DNA from 4 places in the Streptomyces sp. NPDC001941 genome. Region 2 is predicted to be linked to each of the others. Evidence: riboswitches for the same ligand, from Rfam matches in the RefSeq annotation. Region 2 holds a riboswitch; each other region holds the start of a gene.
What was found. Region 2 has a riboswitch for cyclic di-AMP ahead of ABT160_RS35265 (M23 family metallopeptidase). Riboswitches for the same ligand answer to the same signal wherever they lie in the genome.

Region 1: linked by a shared signal. The riboswitch ahead of ABT160_RS21405 (M23 family metallopeptidase) and the one ahead of ABT160_RS35265 (M23 family metallopeptidase) in region 2 are both predicted to bind cyclic di-AMP.
Region 3: linked by a shared signal. The riboswitch ahead of ABT160_RS19420 (M23 family metallopeptidase) and the one ahead of ABT160_RS35265 (M23 family metallopeptidase) in region 2 are both predicted to bind cyclic di-AMP.
Region 4: linked by a shared signal. The riboswitch ahead of ABT160_RS12740 (transglycosylase family protein) and the one ahead of ABT160_RS35265 (M23 family metallopeptidase) in region 2 are both predicted to bind cyclic di-AMP.

The regions. Positions count from the first base shown of each region.
Region 1 is NZ_JBEOYE010000031.1:4,689-9,047, reverse strand. Features, by position in the region: gene ABT160_RS21410 (SGNH/GDSL hydrolase family protein) at 1-691, opposite strand, end outside; gene ABT160_RS21405 (M23 family metallopeptidase) at 891-1,832, opposite strand; cyclic di-AMP (ydaO/yuaA leader) riboswitch at 1,837-1,999, opposite strand; gene ABT160_RS21400 (patatin-like phospholipase family protein) at 2,375-3,367, opposite strand; gene ABT160_RS21395 (peroxidase family protein) at 3,371-4,359, opposite strand, start outside.
Region 2 is NZ_JBEOYE010000076.1:21,121-25,479, forward strand. Features, by position in the region: gene ABT160_RS35255 (HPr family phosphocarrier protein) at 132-413, shown strand; gene ABT160_RS35260 (GntR family transcriptional regulator) at 632-1,297, opposite strand; gene ABT160_RS35265 (M23 family metallopeptidase) at 1,540-2,310, opposite strand; cyclic di-AMP (ydaO/yuaA leader) riboswitch at 2,325-2,480, opposite strand; gene ABT160_RS35270 (M16 family metallopeptidase) at 2,699-4,066, opposite strand; gene ABT160_RS35275 (M16 family metallopeptidase) at 4,084-4,359, opposite strand, start outside.
Region 3 is NZ_JBEOYE010000026.1:80,638-84,996, forward strand. Features, by position in the region: gene ABT160_RS19410 (MFS transporter) at 1-342, shown strand, start outside; gene ABT160_RS19415 (PP2C family protein-serine/threonine phosphatase) at 480-1,643, shown strand; cyclic di-AMP (ydaO/yuaA leader) riboswitch at 1,903-2,038, shown strand; gene ABT160_RS19420 (M23 family metallopeptidase) at 2,049-3,077, shown strand; gene ABT160_RS19425 (aldo/keto reductase) at 3,200-4,144, shown strand; gene ABT160_RS19430 (PrsW family intramembrane metalloprotease) at 4,202-4,359, opposite strand, start outside.
Region 4 is NZ_JBEOYE010000013.1:88,809-93,167, reverse strand. Features, by position in the region: gene ABT160_RS12755 (DUF501 domain-containing protein) at 1-227, opposite strand, end outside; gene ABT160_RS12750 (FtsB family cell division protein) at 257-733, opposite strand; gene eno (phosphopyruvate hydratase) at 818-2,098, opposite strand; gene ABT160_RS12740 (transglycosylase family protein) at 2,519-3,205, opposite strand; cyclic di-AMP (ydaO/yuaA leader) riboswitch at 3,209-3,373, opposite strand; gene ABT160_RS12735 (LysM peptidoglycan-binding domain-containing protein) at 3,645-4,359, opposite strand, start outside.

The sequences.
Region 1 (4,359 bases), on a different contig from region 2:
AGTGGATGTCGTCGCGCCGCACCTCCAGGGTGCCGCGCGGCGGCAGCGGCGGCCACGCCTGGTCGGGGTCGGCGGGCACCGGGAGGCCGAGCACCTGGGCGGCGCGCAGCGCGACCCGGGTGTGGCCCTCGGCCGACAGGTGGAGCCGGTCGCCGTCCCAAGCCCGCCTGTCCTGCACGGACTTGAGGGACCACAGGTCGAGGACCGGGCAGCCGTAGCGGTCGGCGACGGCCCGTACGTGACCGTTGTACGTGGCGATCTTGCCGCGCAGGTGGCGCAGCAGGGCCACGCCGCGGGTGTCGAAGCCCGTGGTGATCATGACGGTGCCGACGGCCGAGCTGAGGTCGGCGACGGCGCGCTCGAAGCGCTCGGCGACCTCGTCGGGGTCGGTGCCGGGGCGGATGATGTCGTTGCCGCCCGCGCAGAAGGTCACCAGGTCGGGGGCGAGCTCCTTGGCCCGGGGGACCTGCTCCTCGACGATCTGGTCGAGGAGGCGGCCGCGCACGGCGAGGTTGGCGTAGCGGAACGCGTGCTCCGGCCGGCGGTCCGCGAGCAGCACCGCGAAGCGGTCCGCCCAGCCGACGAAGGCGCCGTCGGGGCCGGGGTCGCCGACGCCCTCGGTGAAGCTGTCACCGATCGCCACGTACGACCCGAATGCGTCTCTGTCTCTGGATCTCGAATCGTCTGCCACGTGCACACATCTTTCCCTTACGGATGTGACCTACGCGACCGTAAGGAGGGGTTGACGCGGGGTGAGATTCGCCACCGGTCAAGTTTCCTCCAAGCAGGAATACGGGCCGGCGCACGCCGAGGGGCCCCGCACGCGGACGCGTGCGGGGCCCCTCCGTTCGGGTGGACGGCGCCGGCGGGCGGCGCGGGTGGACGGTGCGTCAGAGGGACGCGCCGTGCTGGCGCAGGTACGCCACCGGGTCGATGTCGGAGCCGTAGTCGGGCGAGGTGCGCATCTCGAAGTGCAGGTGCGGTCCGGTGACGTTCCCGGTGGAGCCGGAGAGGCCGATCCGGTCGCCCTCGCCGACGCTCTGGCCGGCCGAGACGGAGAGCGAGGAGAGGTGGGCGTACTGGGAGTAGTTGCCGTCCGCGTGGCGGATGACGACCTGGTTGCCGTACGCGCCGCCCCAGCCCGCGGAGACCACGGTGCCCTGGCCGACGGCGTGCACCGGGGTGCCGCTGGAGGCGGAGAAGTCGACGCCCGTGTGGTAGCCGGAGGACCACATGCCGCCGGAGGCGCGGTAGGGGGTGGTGACGCCCGCGTCGACGGGAGCGGTGAAGCCGGAGCCGCCGCCACCGCGGGCGGAGGTCCGGGTGTTCTCCGAGCGCGTGGCGCCGGAGGAGTCGTCGGAGTCGTCGGAGGCCTGCGGCGCCGACGGGCGCGGCTGCTCCTTCGGGGCGGTGCGCTCGGCCTTCGGGGCGGCGGCGCCCGCGGGGGCCTTGGCACCCAGGGTGAGCTTCATGCCGGGCAGGATCAGGGACGGGTCCCCGCCGACGACGGTGCGGTTGTCCTCGTACAGCTTCTGCCAGCCGCCGCTGAGCCGCCGCTCCTCGGCGATCTTCGACAGGTAGTCGCCGCTGACGACGGTGTACGTGGTGGCCCGGGTCTTCGCCGGGGCCTTCGCCGCCACCTGGGCGACGGGCTTCGCGGCGGCCCGCTGCTGGACCGGGGCGGGCGCCTCGGGGGCGGCCTGCTGCGCGGCGTGGGCGCCGGTGGCGCCGATCAGCGGGAGGGCGAGGGCGGCCCCGCCGGTTCCGGCGGCGGCGAGGCCGCGGCCGAGCGGACGGGCCTTGGGACGTCGGTGCTTACCCTTCGCGGGCATGGGGCATTCCTCTCCGGCGCCTGCGAGGTGAGCTGTCGGGTTCGGGCTGGAGGTGCCCGGCCGTACGGAATTCCGTACGGCTTAACCCCGAGCCGTCCGTGGGTACGGAAACGGCGTTCTACCTGGGTCCCCCGCTCCTGCCACGCGTGGATGGGTGCGAATTCCGGGCGGCGGCAGGATTAGGCGGTCCGACCGGATTGACGGTGACCGTAAACGAGCGGGACGGACGGGAACAAGCGGTTCGGCGAATCCCGCATTCGAACGCGGGACTTTACCCCCGGATTACCGTCACCCTCCGTGGATTTTCGATCTTCGCGGTTCGTCGATCGCGCTTGTCGGCACGGTATTCGGCGCACCGTGCACCAGCACGCAACGTCACGGGTATGAGCCTGCTCACGTGCCCCGGACCAATTGAGCAGGGACCGGGGCACGATGGAGTGAATTCCAGGAAGAAGGAAGAAGGTCCCCAATCGGTCATATACGGATAGAAGGTTCAGACACCCCGCCGGAGGGCCGGGTGCGCCGCGGCTCAGGAGAACGGGTCAGGAGTGGTCCGTCCCGCGCCAGTACCGCACGAACTCCACGGCGGTCCGCCGCCCCTCCTCCACCAGCGCGTCCCGCGCCCGCGCGCCGATCGCGAAGTCGGTCACGCCGACGCCCGAGCAGTCCACCGCGATGGTCCGCTCGCGCACGCCGGGCCGGTCCAGGTGCGTCTGGTCGCGCCCCACCAGCGCGGTGGTCACCACCTGCTGCGCCAGCTGGAGCGGCGGCCACATCACCCGCGCGGCCAGCGGGAACAGCTGGGCGATCCCGGCGGGCAGGTCGGGCAGGATCCGTACGCCGAAGGACGGCCAGCGGCTCGGCCGCCCGTCGGTGCGGTCGAAGATCTCCACCGCGAAGTTCGACAGGCTGCCGCCGTCCACGAGGACCGAGGACTCCCCCGTGACCGGGTCCCGCAGGGAGCACGGCCGGAAGTAGAACGGGATCGACAGCGAGCAGCGCACCGCGTCCGCGACGACCTGCGCGTCCGGGTCGAGGTGGAAGAGCCGGTAGTCCCAGGGCAGCCGCAGCAGCCGCCCCCGGGTCACGTCGGTGACCAGGACGACCAGCTTGTAGCGCTGGTCCTCGGGCAGGTCCGCCGACGCCCCGGGGTCCTCGTACCGCAGGTCGCCGAAGGTGCGCACGCCCAGCTCCGCCAGTTCGCGCTCCAGCCAGTCGCGGATCCAGGCGCCCCGGTAGGCGCCGCTCGCCCCGGCCAGGCCCACGCCCTCGCTCAGCAGCGGGACCCCGGGCGGCAGCCGGTCCGGCACCCGGGCCAGGTCCAGCCGCTCCACGGCCGCCCGCAGCTCCTTGGCGCCCGCCCCGGCCGCGACCAGCGCCGCGGCGATCGCGCCGACCGAGGTGCCGGCCGCGCGCGGGAAGGCGTAGCCCTCCTCCTGGAGGCCGATGACCGCGCCCGCGGCGCCCAGGCCGCGCACGCCGCCGCCCTCCAGGACCAGGTCGGCGCGGGGCGCGCCGGTGGGACCGGTCGCCACGGCCTAGCCCTCCCGGCCCGCGACGCGCCAGGGCGCGAAGGCGTTCCGCACGCCGCTGAGCGCGGTGCGCAGTTCGGGGTGGTGCCTCAATAGCACGGTCAGCATGGAGTTGTCGTCGATCCAGCGCATTCCGGCCTTCGAGTACACCTCGGGGGTGTAGTACTCGGTGAAGAACCGGTCGCTGTTGAGGCGGCGCGACGCCATCAGGATGAAGATCCGGAATGCCGTGTCGCTGAAGGCGAATCCGGCCGGGAGTTTCTCCGCGTACAGGCCCACCTGGAGGTCGACCCTTTCGATGTCGCCGGAGTAGAGGCGTTCGATCTCGCGCGCCCATTCCTTGTTGTCCGTCAGTTCCGCGAAGTTCCGGGCGGGCTTGAGGTGCAGGAGCCTGCGGAACTCGTTGTAACGGGGCACGCCGAGTTCCCGGGAGCGCAGGATGTCGGTGGCGGCCAGGTCCTGGAGGTGCCCGTCGGGACGCTCGTACTCCTGGAGGAACCGCGGGAAGTTGTGCAGGGTCACCAGGCCGGGCGGGAGGGTGCCGAAGCTGTAGAGCAGGTCGGCGGTGGAGACGGACTGCAGGACCTTCAGGGCCTCGGGGCCCGCCAGTTCGCGGAACGTGGCCTCGCGCAGGGTGCCGTCGTCGCGCGCGGAGCGCAGGTGCCAGTCGTCGCGGACGAGCGGGTGCATGCGGTAGACGGCGACGAACTCCTCGGTGAGGGAGAACGGGATGCCGTAGTGGTCGGTGGCGGTGCCGGGGATGCCGCTCACCACCTCGGAGGCGCTGATCCGGCCGAACAGGTCGTGGACGCGTTCCCCGGCCAGGCCCCACCAGTTGGTGCGCAGGGCGGTGACGGTGGTGGGGTGGCTGATGACGGCGGGCGTCCACTCCACGGTGTGGATCTTCGCCAGGAGCGCGGAGTTGACCAGCCGCGCGCGCTGGAACAGCTCCTCGTCGTCCCAGCCGGGGTACTGCGCGTGCAGGTGGTCGCAGA
Region 2 (4,359 bases):
GAGGCCGTCGTGCCGGGGCATGGTGGGACAGGCCGATGGTCGGTGCGATCAGGGCCGAAGGTCGGTGAGGAGCACTCCGCAACGCGTGAGAGACTGGTCTAGACAACCGCTAAGACTTGAAGGGCAACACCATGGCTGAGCGCCGCGTCAACGTCGGCTGGGCCGAGGGCCTGCACGCCCGCCCCGCCTCCATCTTCGTCCGTGCCGCCACGGCCTCCGGCGTTCCGGTCACGATCGCCAAGGCCGACGGCAACCCGGTCAACGCCGCGTCCATGCTCGCGGTGCTCGGCCTGGGTGCGCAGGGCGGCGAGGAGATCGTGCTCGCGTCGGACGCCGAGGGCGCGGACGCCGCCCTGGACCGCCTGGCGAAGCTCGTCGCCGAGGGCCTCGAGGAGCTCCCCGAGACCGTCTGAGTCCCGGGCACCCTCGCAGTACGCACAGGAAGCCGCGGCTTTCCGGATCCACTCCGGCAGGTCGCGGCTTTCTCGTGCGCGAAAATCCTTCTCATGCGCGGAAATCACCGGATGCACGCAGCCTCAGCCGCTTGTACGGGTATCCGCATTCCGGGTGAATAAAGCGCGCCCCACTGGTGGGCCCACTTTAATTCCCCCCTTTGTATACGGCCCCTTTGTTAATGCCGGGCGCTCGCACTGTTTACGGCGTGTTGCGAAGTCCTCACGCGCAGCCGGTGCGCCGGCAGTCCGCGCTCGGCGTGCAGCGCGGTCAGCGAGCGCGCCCGCTCCGCGTCGCCGCGCGCCACCGCGTCCACGATCGCGCCGTGCTCGGCCCAGGTCTCCAGCGGACGGGCCGGCTGCTCGACCACGTACATCCAGGCGATCTTGTGCCGCAGCTGGGTCAGCAGGGAGCTCAGGCCCGGGCTGCCCGCCGCCTGCGCCAGCGTCTCGTGGAACCAGCCGTCCAGCGACCGCAGGTCCTCCCCCTGGCCGCCGCGCGCCCGCGCCTGGCCCAGCCTGACCAGGCCGCGCAGCACCTTGAGGTGGGCCTCGCTGCGGTGCTGGGCGGCCCGGGCGGCGCCCAGCGGCTCCAGGAGCGTACGGATCTCCAGGAGGTCGGCGGCCTCCTGGGCGGTCGGCTCGGCCACGCACGCGCCCGCGTGGCGGCGGGTGGTGACGAAGCCCTCGGACTCCAGGGTGCGCAGCGCCTCGCGGACCGGGACGCGGGAGACCCCGTACCGGCGGGCGAGCTGCTCCTCGGTCAGCCGGCCGCCGCGCTCGAAGGCACCGGACACGATGTCGTCGCGGATCGCCGTGCATACCGAGTGAGCGGGAACGCGCATACAGAGCCTCCGAATTCGTCCACCCCGGCCCGGGGTCGTGACGGCGCCATTGTGCTGCACCGCACTTGTTCGACTCTATGACAGCGGGCCGCGAATTCCGATGGCTCCCGGGAATCGTCCGAATTCTTTTGTCCGCCGCGGAGGTTCACCGGGGCGCACGGGGCGGGGGTCGGCGCGGGAAGCGCACGAGGCCCCCGCCGGGTCGGCGGGGGCCTCGTGGGAGGTGCTGCGGGGCGTGCGGCTCAGACGCCGACGCCGTGCGCGCGCAGGTAGGCGATCGGGTCCATGTCGGAGCCGTACCCCTCGCCCGAGCGGGCCTCGAAGTGCAGGTGCGGGCCGGTGGTGTTGCCGGTGTTGCCCGAGAGGGCTATCTGCTGGCCCGGCTCCACCGTCTGGCCCACCGACACGCCGATGGAGGACAGGTGGCCGTACTGGGTGTACGTGCCGTCGTTCATGCGGATGACGACGTTGTTGCCGTACGCCCCGCCCCAGCCCGCCTCGACGACGGTGCCCAGGCCGACCGCGTGCACCGGGGTGCCGCTGGCCGCGTGGAAGTCGATGCCGGTGTGGCTGCCGGAGGACCAGATGGAGCCACCGGTCTTGTAGCCGGTGGAGACGTAGCTGCCGGAGATGGGCGCCACGAAGCTGTTCAGGCGCTTGCGCTCGGCCTCGCGGGCGGCGCGCTCCTTGGCCTCGCGGGCGGCCTTGGCGCGGGCCTCGGCCTTGCGCTTGGCCTCCGCCTCGGCCTTGGCCCTGGCGAGGGCCTGGGCGGCCTCCTGCTCCTGGGCCTCGGCCTGCGCGTTGATGCGGTCGGCGAGGGACTCGGCGACGACGGCCGCGTTCAGTCCGGTCTGCTCGACCGAGGGGGCTTCCCCGTCGGCGGCGAGCGCCGGGGAGGCGAGGGTGCCGATGACGCCGGTGGTGGCGATGGTCGCGATCGAGGCGACGCCGGCGCTGCGGCGCGCCAGACGGCTCGGACCACGGTGCTTCCCGGTGGCACGGGTGAACGCCATGTAGGAGCTGTTTCCTTTCCTTCCTTCTCGCCTACCGGGTTAGCTGACGGGTTCGGAGCAGGAAGGTCTCCTACGGTCGCCCCTCGCAGGGCGTCCGATTCACCCCAGGGACTGAGTGGGTCCCCGGCTCCCCAGGCTCGCGCCTGACGGGGACTCGGCGATGACTGCCCGCGCTGCCGCGGGTGCGGCGGGGACGGCTCACGGACAGTTCCAACGGTCCAGAACGCTAAGCGTCTCCTCTTTCAATCACCAAACAGACACGACGTTTTGTAGCGCACGCCACAGGACGGACAGGCAACCTCACCAACAAACCGGACATAAGGGAGGACCCCCGGCGAAACGCTCACGCCGGGGTCCTCCGCGGGCCGTCCGCCCTGATGACAGGCCGTCAGCCGGTGACCACCGTCACCTCGCCGATGCCCAGCGCCCGCACCGGCTCCGCGATCTGCGCCGCGTCCCCGACCAGCACCGTGACGAGCCGGTCCACCGGGAAGGCGCTGACGACGGCCGCCGTCGCCTCCACGGTCCCCGTCTCCGCGAGACGGGCGTACAGCTGCGCCTGGAAGTCGTCGGGCAGGTGCTGCTCCACCTGGTCCGCCAGGGTCGCCGCGACCGACGCCGCCGTCTCGTACTTCAGCGGGGCGACGCCCACCAGGTTCTGCACCGCCACGTCCCGCTCGGCGTCGGTCAGGCCTCCCTCCGCCAGCGTCCGCAGCACCTGCCACAGGTCCGCCAGCGCCGGGCCCGTGTTGGGCGTGTCCACCGAGCCGCTGATCGCGAGCAGGGAGGCGCCCGCGCCGTCCGGGCCCGAGCGCAGCACCTGGCCGAAGGCCCGCACCCCGTAGGTGTAGCCCTTCTCCTCGCGCAGCACCCGGTCCAGACGGGACGTCAGGGTGCCGCCCAGGCAGTACGTGCCGAGCACCTGGGCCGGCCACACCCGGTCGTGCCGGTCGGCGCCCACGCGGCCGATCAGCAGCTGCGTCTGCACGGCCCCGGGGCGGTCCACCACGACCACCCGGCCCCGGTCGTCGGCGGTGACCGCCGGGACCGGCCGGGACGCGCCCGGGTCGCCCGTCCAGGCGCCCAGCGTGTCGGCGAGCAGCGCGTCCAGGTCGACCCCGGTCAGGTCGCCGACCACCACCGCGGTCGCCGTGGCGGGGCGCACGTGCGCCTCGTAGAAGGCGCGCACCGCCGCGGAGTCGATCCGGGCGACGGTCTCCTCGGTGCCCTGGCGCGGCCGGGACATCCGCGAGTCCGCCGGGAACAGCTCCTTCGACAGCTGCTTGGCGGCCCGGCGCGCCGGGTTGGCGCTCTCGTGCGGGATCTCGTCCAGGCGGTTGCCCACCAGGCGCTCCACCTCGCCGTCGGAGAACGCGGGCGCCCGCAGCGCCTCCGCGAGCAGCCCCAGCGCCTTGGCGAGCCGGGAGACCGGCACCTCCAGCGAGACCCGCACGCCCGGGTGGTCCGCGTGCGCGTCGAGCGTGGCGCCGCAGCGCTCCAGCTCGGCGGCGAACTCCTCGGCGCTGTGTTTGTCGGTGCCCTCGGACAGGGCGCGCGCCATCAGCGTGGCCACGCCGTCCAGGCCCTCGGGCTCGGCCTCCAGCGGGGCGGCCAGGAACACCTCGACGGCCACCACCTGCTGGCCCGGGCGGTGGCAGCGCAGCAGCGTCAGGCCGTTGTCCAGGCGGCCGCGCTCGGGCGCGGGAAAGGCCCAGGGCCTGGCGGTGCCCGCCTCGGGCCGGGGGTGGAACTCCATCGTCACGACCGCGTCCGTCACTGGTCCGCCTCTTCCTCTGCGTCGTCGCCCGCGTCCTCGGCGACCGGTTCGTACACGAGCACCGCGCGGTTGTCGGGGCGCAGCCGGGCCCGGGCGACGTCGCGCACCTCCTCGGCGGTGACGTCCAGGACGCGGTCGACCGCGGTCAGCGCCAGCTGGGGGTCGCCGAACAGCACGGCGAACCGGCACAGTTCGTCGGCGCGGCCCGCGACCGTGCCGAGCCGGTCCAGCCACTCGCGCTCCAGCTGGGCCTGGGCGCGCTCCATCTCCTC
Region 3 (4,359 bases), on a different contig from region 2:
ATGGGCGGGGCGTTCCTGCTGCCGGTGGCGCCGGGCGGGGTGGCGGGGCTGCTGCTGTGCGCGGCGGTGCTCGCGGTGGCCAACGCGGTGCTCTACCCGTACGAGATGGACACGGTCGTCGCGCTGTCCGGCGACCGCTGGGTGGCCACGCACTACGGGCTCTACAACACGGTGTGCGGGATCGGGATCACCCTGGGGAACCTGGGCACCGGCGCGCTCCTGGACGTGACCGGCTGGTCGCCGGTGCCGTGGCTGGTGCTGTGCGCGGTCGGCCTGGCGTGCGCGGGGGCGGTCGGGGCGCTGCTGCGGGGCGGGCGGCTGGTGCCCGCGGCGGCCGGGTAGCCGGGGCCGGGGGCGGCGGCGCGGGCCGCCGTCCCCCGGTTGGCCGACGGAGAGTCGCCGTGCGGCGCGGCTCCGGCAAGCCTGGGGAGGGCGCGGTACCGTCCGCAGCCGTGGGCGGACCGGGCAGGAGAGCACTGGTGGGGAACAGAGCGGCGGACGGGTACGACGGTACGGACGGCGAGGGCGTCCACCGGTTCCTGCGCGCGCTGCCCGCGGTGCTCATCGCCGGCGGGGTGGTCTTCGACCTGGCCACGCCGCCCCAGTTCACCGCCTCCCCGCTGCTCGCGGCGGCCCCGTTGATCGCCGCGCCGTTCTTCTCGCTGCGGGCCACCCTGCTGACCGGCCTCGCGGCCGTGCTGGCCGGGCTCGGGCTGCACCTGTACAACCACACGATCGACGACCCCACTTCGCTCACCGAGGGCGCGACCGTGCTGACCGTGTCCGGCCTGGCGCTGCTGATCAACCGGGTGGTGCGGCGCAGCGGGCGGCGGCTCGCCTCGGCGCGCGAGATCGCCGAGACGGCCCAGCGGGCGGTGCTGCCCACGCCCGCCGACCGGATCGGCGGGCTGCACATCGCGGCGCGCTACGAGGCGGCGCAGGCGGACGCGTTCATCGGGGGCGACCTGTTCGCGGTGCAGGACACGCCCTTCGGGGTGCGCCTGGTGGTGGGCGACGTGCGGGGCAAGGGGCTGCAGGCGGTGGAGGCGGTGGCGGTGGTGATCGGCGCCTTCCGGGAGGCGGCCGAGCAGGAGCGCACCCTGGAGGGCGTGGCCCAGCGCCTGGAGCGGGCGCTGGCGCGGGAGGGCACCCGGCGCGACGGCCTGGACGCCTTCGAGGGCTTCACGACCGCGCTGCTCGCCGAGATCCCGCGCGGCGAGGGCGTGCTGCGGGTGGTCAACCGGGGCCACCCCGAGCCGCTGCTGCTGTACGCGGACGGGGACCTGGACCTCCTCGAACCGAGCGAGCCCGCGCTGCCGCTGGGCATGGGCGACCTGGGGACCTGGCCGGACCGGGCGGACGAGGCGGCGTTCCCGCCGGGCACCACGCTGCTGCTGTACACGGACGGGCTGAGCGAGGCGCGGGACGCGCGGGGCGTCTTCTACGACCCGGCGGAGCGGCTGGCCGGGCGGATCTTCCCGGGGCCCGACGAACTGCTCGACGCGCTGGTGGACGACGTGCGCCGCTACACGGGCGGGGGCGCCAGCGACGACATGGCGCTGCTGGCGGTGGCGCGCCCGGCGGCCGGGCAGCCGGAGCGGCGGCGGACGATGCCGGTGGTGCGGGGGCCGCGCGGGGGCTGAGGGGCCGCCAGGGCGGGGCGCCCGCGCCCGCTCACGCGGTGTGAGCGGAAGGCGCCGCTGCGCATAACATTTGACACACCGTCAGAAAATGATGATCGGCCGACGCTCCGTCAACTGCGCCGTTCCGCCCGGATCTGCCTGCTTAAGTCCCGGCCGGAGGGCTTAACGATCAAGCCGGAACAGCTTGGAATCGGACCCCCGTGTCTATTAACGTTCGATAACGCAGCGCGGTCGTCCCCGCCGCCGCCAGAGGCGGCACCGTGCGCACGCGCCGAATCCCGCGAGGGAACCGGGGAACCACCAACTTGGGGTGAATCGGGCATCACGCATGCCCGTAGGAGACCTTCCTGCTCCGAACCCGTCAGCTAACCCGGTAGGCGAGAAGGAAGGAAGGAGCACGCCTCCGTGGCGACCCCGCCCGTCCCGTCCGGCCCTGCCCAGCAGGACTGGAACAGTCCCTCCGCGCCCCCCGAGTGGCAGGAGTGGAACCCCACCGAGGAATCCGTACGGCCCGTCCGCGGCCGGCACCGCGTGGCCCGCCAGCGCGGCGGACTCGCCCGCAGCTCCACCGTCCTCGGCGTCGGCGTCATCGCCGCGGTCGGCGGCGCGGGGATGGCCACCGCCCAGGACAAGCCCCCGGTCTCCATATCGCTGCCGGACCTGCCCGACCTGCCCGAACTCCCCGACGCCGCCTCGCTGCCCGGCATCGGCGCCCTGGTCGCCCACGACGACGCGACCGACCGGAACACCCGGCCCCTGACCGCCGCCGCGACCACCGGGGCCGACGACGCCTCCGAGGGCGGCACCGCGGGCGAGGCCCTGCGCGCCCGCATCCTCCAGCAGGCCGAGCAGCAGCAGGCCTCCGCCGAGGCCGAGACCCGGGCCGCCGCCGAGCAGGCCGCCGCCAAGGCCGCCGCCGAGCAGGCCGCGCAGCAGCAGAAGGCCGCCGCGAAGAAGGCCGACGAGGCGAAGAAGAAGGCCGCCGCCGAGGCCGCCGCGAAGGCCGAGGCCGAGCGCCTGGCCAAGCTCGCCGCCAGCTACTCGCTGCCCACGTCCTCGTACACGATCACCTCCACCTACGGCCAGTCCGGCTCCATGTGGTCCTCCGGGCACCACACCGGCCTGGACTTCGCCGCCCCGACCGGTACCCCGGTCAAGGCCGTGCACGGCGCCACCGTGAAGTCGGCCGGCTGGTCCGGCGCGTACGGCTACCGCATCGTCCTGGAGCTCGAGGACGGCACCGAACTCTGGTACTGCCACCTGTCGTCGATGACCGTCGGCGCGGGCGAGCAGGTCGGCACCGGCGAGACCATCGGCCGCGTCGGCGCCACCGGCAACGTGACCGGGCCGCACCTGCACCTGGAGGTGCACACGCCCGGCGGGACCGGCATCGACCCGATGGGCTGGCTCGGCTCGAAGGGCCTGAAGGTCTGAAGGCCTGACGCCCGGGGCCGGGCCCGACACCGGGTCCGGCCGCAGGGTCGTACGGGGTCCGACGCCGCAGGGTCGTACGGGGAATCCGGAACACGCGCCCCCGGGCGCGCTGTTCACCCCGTATGACCCTTCGCCGCGCTCTGGGCGCTTCCGACCTGTCCGTCCACCCGCTCGCCCTCGGGGGCAACGTCTTCGGCTGGACCGCCGACCGCGACCAGTCCTTCGCCGTCCTCGACGCCTACACCGCGGCGGGCGGCAACTTCATCGACACCGCCGACGCCTACTCCCACTGGGTGCAGGGCAACCAAGGCGGAGAGTCCGAGACCGTGATCGGCCAGTGGCTGGCCGCGCGCGGCAACCGCGACGACGTCGTGATCGCCACCAAGGCGGGCGCCCAGCCCGGCTTCAAGGGCCTCGGCGCCGCCACCATCAAGGGCGCCGCCGAGGAGTCGCTGCGCCGCCTGGGCACCGACCACATCGACCTCTACTACACGCACTACGACGACCCGTCCGTGCCGGTCGAGGAGTTCCTCGGCGCGCTCGACGAGCTGGTGCGGGCCGGCAAGGTGCGGGCGATCGCCGCGTCCAACATCTCGCCCGAGCGGCTGCGCGAGGCCCTGGAGGTCTCCGACCGCGAGGGCCTGGCCCGCTACGTCGCGCTCCAGCCGCACTACAACCTGGTCTCCCGCGACACCTACGAGGGCCCGCTGCTGGACGTGGCCCGCGACCACGGGCTCGCCGCCGTCCCGTACTACGGCCTGGCCTCCGGCTTCCTGACCGGCAAGTACCGCCCGGGCACCGCCGTCGACAGCGCCCGCGCCCAGGGCGCCGCCCAGCACCTGGAGAGCGAGCGCGGCCGCAAGGTGCTGGCCGCGCTGGACGAGGTGGCGGCCGCGCGCGGCGCCGAGGTGGCCTCGGTGGCGCTGGCCTGGCTGGCCGCGCGGCCCACGGTCGTCGCGCCGATCGCCTCGGCCCGCACGGTCGAGCAGCTCCCGGCGCTGATCGCCGGGGTGGAGCTGGGCCTGACCGACGCGGAGCTCGCGCTGCTGACGGCCGCTTCGGACTGAGGGACGCCAGCCGGCCGACGTGATCCAGGAGGCGGCGGGCCGGGGAGCGGCGGCGGGTCAGCCGCGGTACGGGTTGTAGCCCGCGCCGTAGTTGCGGTGCGGCGGCGGTGTCCACACCTGGCCCGTCGCCTGCGCCGCGTACGTCAGCGCCGGGCCCGCGGCTTCCTTGCGCTGCCACAGGTGGTGCAGCAGCTCCTGCTCGCGCGCGGTGAAGT
Region 4 (4,359 bases), on a different contig from region 2:
GTGCCGATGGCCGAGGCCGCGCGCGGGCAGGTCAGGTAGTACGTGGTCGGGAAGGGCGTGCCGTCGGGCAGCCGGGGCGCGGTCTCCACCACGTCCGGGTTGCCGCACGGGCAGCGGTGCGCGATGGCGCGCAGGCCGCGCGGCGGGCGGCCGAGCTGGTCCTGGAAGGCCGCGACGTCCGCCTCGGTGGGCTCGGTGCGTTCGGTCTGGGGAGGGGGCGTTTTCATGGCCTGCCTACTGCTTGGTGCGTGCGCGGTTACTTGTCGGTGCGGTCGGCGCTGTCCACGCCGTCCCAGAGGTTGGAGTACCAGGGCCGGTCGGCGGCGCCCTGGTCGGGGCGGCGCTGCCGGGCGGCGTCCGGGTCGACCACGGTGTAGCCGGTCTCGCCGGGCCGCACGTAGTGCAGGTGCTCGCGGGCGAGGCGCTCGACGTAGGCGGGGTCCTGGAGCCGCGCCTTCTCGTCGCGCAGCTTCTCCACCCGGGCCGCGGCGTCGGCCGCCTGCCGCTGCTGCTCGGAGATCTCGCCCTGTTGGGAGACGTACTGCCGCATGGGGTACGCGAGGGCGACGACCAGTGAGCAGAGCACCAGGGCCAGGAACGCGGCGCGGCCGGTGAGCCGGGAGCGGTGGGCCTGGCGGCGGGTCTGCGAGCGGTAGACGCGGGCGGCGGTCTGCTCGCCGAGCAGCCGGATCCTGGTGGCCGTGGAGAACCGGTCCCGCTGCTTCACGGCCACTGCGCCTCCCCTGTTACGTGCGTACGTCCCCGCACACGGTACGGGACCGAGTGCGGGGACGTACGGAACTGCGGCGGTGCGGGGTCAGCCCTTGAAGCGCGGGAAGGCGCTGCGGCCGGCGTAGACCGCGGCGTCGTCGAGGATCTCCTCGATGCGCAGCAGCTGGTTGTACTTGGCGACGCGCTCGGAGCGGGCCGGGGCGCCGGTCTTGATCTGGCCGCAGTTGGTGGCGACGGCCAGGTCGGCGATGGTGACGTCCTCGGTCTCGCCGGAGCGGTGGGACATCATGCACTTGAAGCCGTTGCGCTGGGCCAGCTCGACGGCGTCCAGGGTCTCGGTCAGCGAGCCGATCTGGTTCACCTTGACCAGGAGGGCGTTGGCCGACTTCTCCTCGATGCCGCGGGCCAGGCGCTCCGGGTTGGTGACGAACAGGTCGTCGCCGACCAGCTGCACCTTCTCGCCGAGCTTGGCGGTGATGACGTTCCAGCCGGCCCAGTCGTCCTCGAACAGCGGGTCCTCGATGGAGACCAGCGGGTACGCGGAGACGAGCTCCTCGTAGTACTCGGTCATCTCGGCGGCCGAGCGGGACTTGCCCTCGAACTCGTACTTGCCGTCCTTGTAGAACTCGGACGCGGCGACGTCGAGCGCGAGCGCGATCTGCTCGCCCGGCACGTAGCCGGCCTGCTTGATGGCCTCGAGGATGAGGTCCAGGGCGGCGCGGTTGGACTCCAGGTTCGGCGCGAAGCCGCCCTCGTCGCCCAGGCCGGTGGACAGGCCCTTGCTCTTCAGGACCTTCTTGAGGGTGTGGTAGACCTCGGTGCCCCAGCGCAGCGCCTCGGAGAAGGACTCCGCGCCGATCGGGGCGATCATGAACTCCTGGATGTCCACGTTGGAGTCGGCGTGCGACCCACCGTTGAGGATGTTCATCATCGGGACGGGCAGCAGGTGCGCGTTCGGGCCGCCCAGGTAGCGGAACAGCGGCAGGTCGCTGGCCTCGGACGCGGCGTGGGCGACGGCGAGGGAGACGCCGAGGATGGCGTTGGCGCCGAGCGAGCCCTTGTTGTCCGTGGCGTCCAGGTCGAACATGGCCTGGTCGATCAGGCGCTGCTCGGTGGCGTCGTAGCCGACGAGCTCCGGGCCGATCTGCTCGATGACGGCGAGGACGGCCTTCTCGACACCCTTGCCCTGGTAGCGGTTCGGGTCACCGTCGCGGAGCTCGATGGCCTCGAAGGCACCGGTGGAGGCACCGGACGGAACGGCGGCACGACCCGTGCTGCCGTCGTCGAGGCCGACCTCGACCTCGACCGTGGGGTTGCCTCGGGAGTCCAGGATTTCCCGGGCTACGACGACGTCGATGGACGGCACGAGCATCTCCTTCTGGGATGTGACGCATAAGAGGTGCGAGGTCTGATGGCCTTGCGACAAGAGCCTAACCGGCTCTGGGGCGTCGGCCAGCCGAGCGCCCGCCCGCTGGGACGAAAAAGGGCACAAGGGCCTGTATTACGGGGCGAAAGACAGCAAAATTACCTGCCGGTAATCAGGATGTGCCGGGCCCCGCGCAAACGAGTGCCCGCGGGCGGGAATCCCGCGGGCCGGTGATCCTGCGGGCCGGTGATCCCGCGGTCTGCTGTTCCCGCGGTCCGGTAGCCGAACAGGGAGCGCCCGATACGCGGGAACCCCGGCCCGGGGCGCATGGGGGGGGGATATGCGCGCCGGGCCGGGGTGGCCTGTCACCGCGGAACCGTGGGGCCCGTCCGTCCGCCGAGGGGCGGACCCCGGGGGCACTCAGCTCAGGTCGAGCTGCTGGCCCACGTAGATCAGGTCCGCGTCGGGGACGATGTCCTTGTTCAGGTCGTACAGCTTCTGCCAGCCGCCCTTGACGCCGTGGGCGGTCGCGATGGTGCCCAGGGTGTCGCCGGCCTTGACGGTGTACTCGCCGTCGCCCTTCTTGATGGTGGCCGGGCGCTCGCTGCGGGAGCTGCGCTCCTGCTGCTGCGGCTGCTCCTGGCGCTCGGAGCGCTGCGACTTCTGCTGGCGCTGCTGCTGCGGCTGGGCCTGCTGCTGCGAGCCGCCGTCGTCCGAGCCGCCGCCGTTGTACGAGGCACCGGACAGGCCGACGCCGCAGCTCGGCCAGGCGCCCTTGCCCTGAGAGGCGAGGACCTTCTCGGCGACCTGGATCTGCTGGGACTTGGAGGCCTGGTCGGCGCTGGAGGCGTAGTTGTTGCCGCCGTAGGCCGCCCAGGTGGAGGACGAGAACTGCAGGCCGCCGTAGTAGCCGTTGCCCGTGTTGATCGACCAGTTGCCGCCGGACTCGCACTGCGCGACGCGGTCCCACTCGCCGGAGCTGGCGGCCGAGGCGGTGCCGGCCCCCATCAGCGGGACGGCCACGGCCGCACCGGTGACACCGGCGAGCGTGGCGATGCGGACGGCCTTGGACGGGCGGCGGTGCTTGCCCTTGCTGGAAAGCAGCATGGAACTTCTCCTCACCGACGCCTACGAGGTGAGCTGTCGGGTTCGGGCTGTGAGTTGCCCGGCCGCGCGACCTAGCGCGCGGCTTCACCCCAAGCCGCTCTCGTCCTCAACGGACGGGAGGGGCACTTACCTTGGGTCCCCCGCTCCTGCCTTCGGCGCATGACGCGACGACTGTTCCCGACGTCCGGCGGCAGGATTCGGCGTACCGGTCGGCGGGGCCCGCGGTGGCGAGCGGTGACGACCGTAAACACAGACCTCCCCCGAGTTCAAAGAGGCCCATCAGGGAAATATCGCCCCTACTTGCCCTGACGGAACGGACGTTTGCGCAGGTGAGGGGCGACAGGGGCGGACCGGGCGGACGGGACACGCCAGTTGGGCAAGAGAGACCCATGTCTCACTTGCACAGAACCGGACATTCAGCCCCGAACCGCCCCGCGCATCAGCCCTCAGCGCCGTCCAGGTCGAGGCTCTGGCCGGGCAGGATGAGGTCCGGATCGCCGCCCACGACGCCCTTGTTCGCCTCGTACAGCGCCGGCCAGCCGCCGCGCACCTCGTGCGCGTCGGCGATCGCCCAGAGGTTGTCCCCGGGGCGGACGGTGTACGTACCGTCCTCGGCGCCCCCGGCGTGCTCGGCCGGGTCGGTGGACGGCTCGGCCGAGGGCCCCGCGCCGCCCGTGCCCGACGGGATCCCGTCACGGGCCGGGAGCTCACCGCGCGAGGCGTGGCCCCCGCCGTCGCGCTGCTCGTCCGTACTGCCGGGGCCGGGGGACGTGCTCGCGTCCCCCTCGGGCGCCGGGGAGCCCCGGTGCTTGCCCTTGGCCGGCGCGTCCTGCCCGTCGGCGTCCGGTCTCGGCGACGCGGACGTGCCGGAGGAGGGCTTGGCGGGCGAGGGGGTGGCGCCGGGCGCGGTCGAGCCGGAGGGCGTGCCGCCCGGCGCGGGCGTCGCGGAGTCCTCCGGGTCCGTCTCGGGGGCGCTGGTGGAGGGGCTGGGCGTCGGGGTGGCGGGGACGCCGGGGTTCTCCACGCCGCTGCCCTCGGGGGCGGTCAGGCCGGCGATCGGGGCGCAGGTCAGCCAGGGGCGGGTGCCCTGGTCGGCCAGGATCTTGTCGGCCACGGCGATCTGCTGGGCCCGGGTCGCCAGGTCGGCGCGCGGG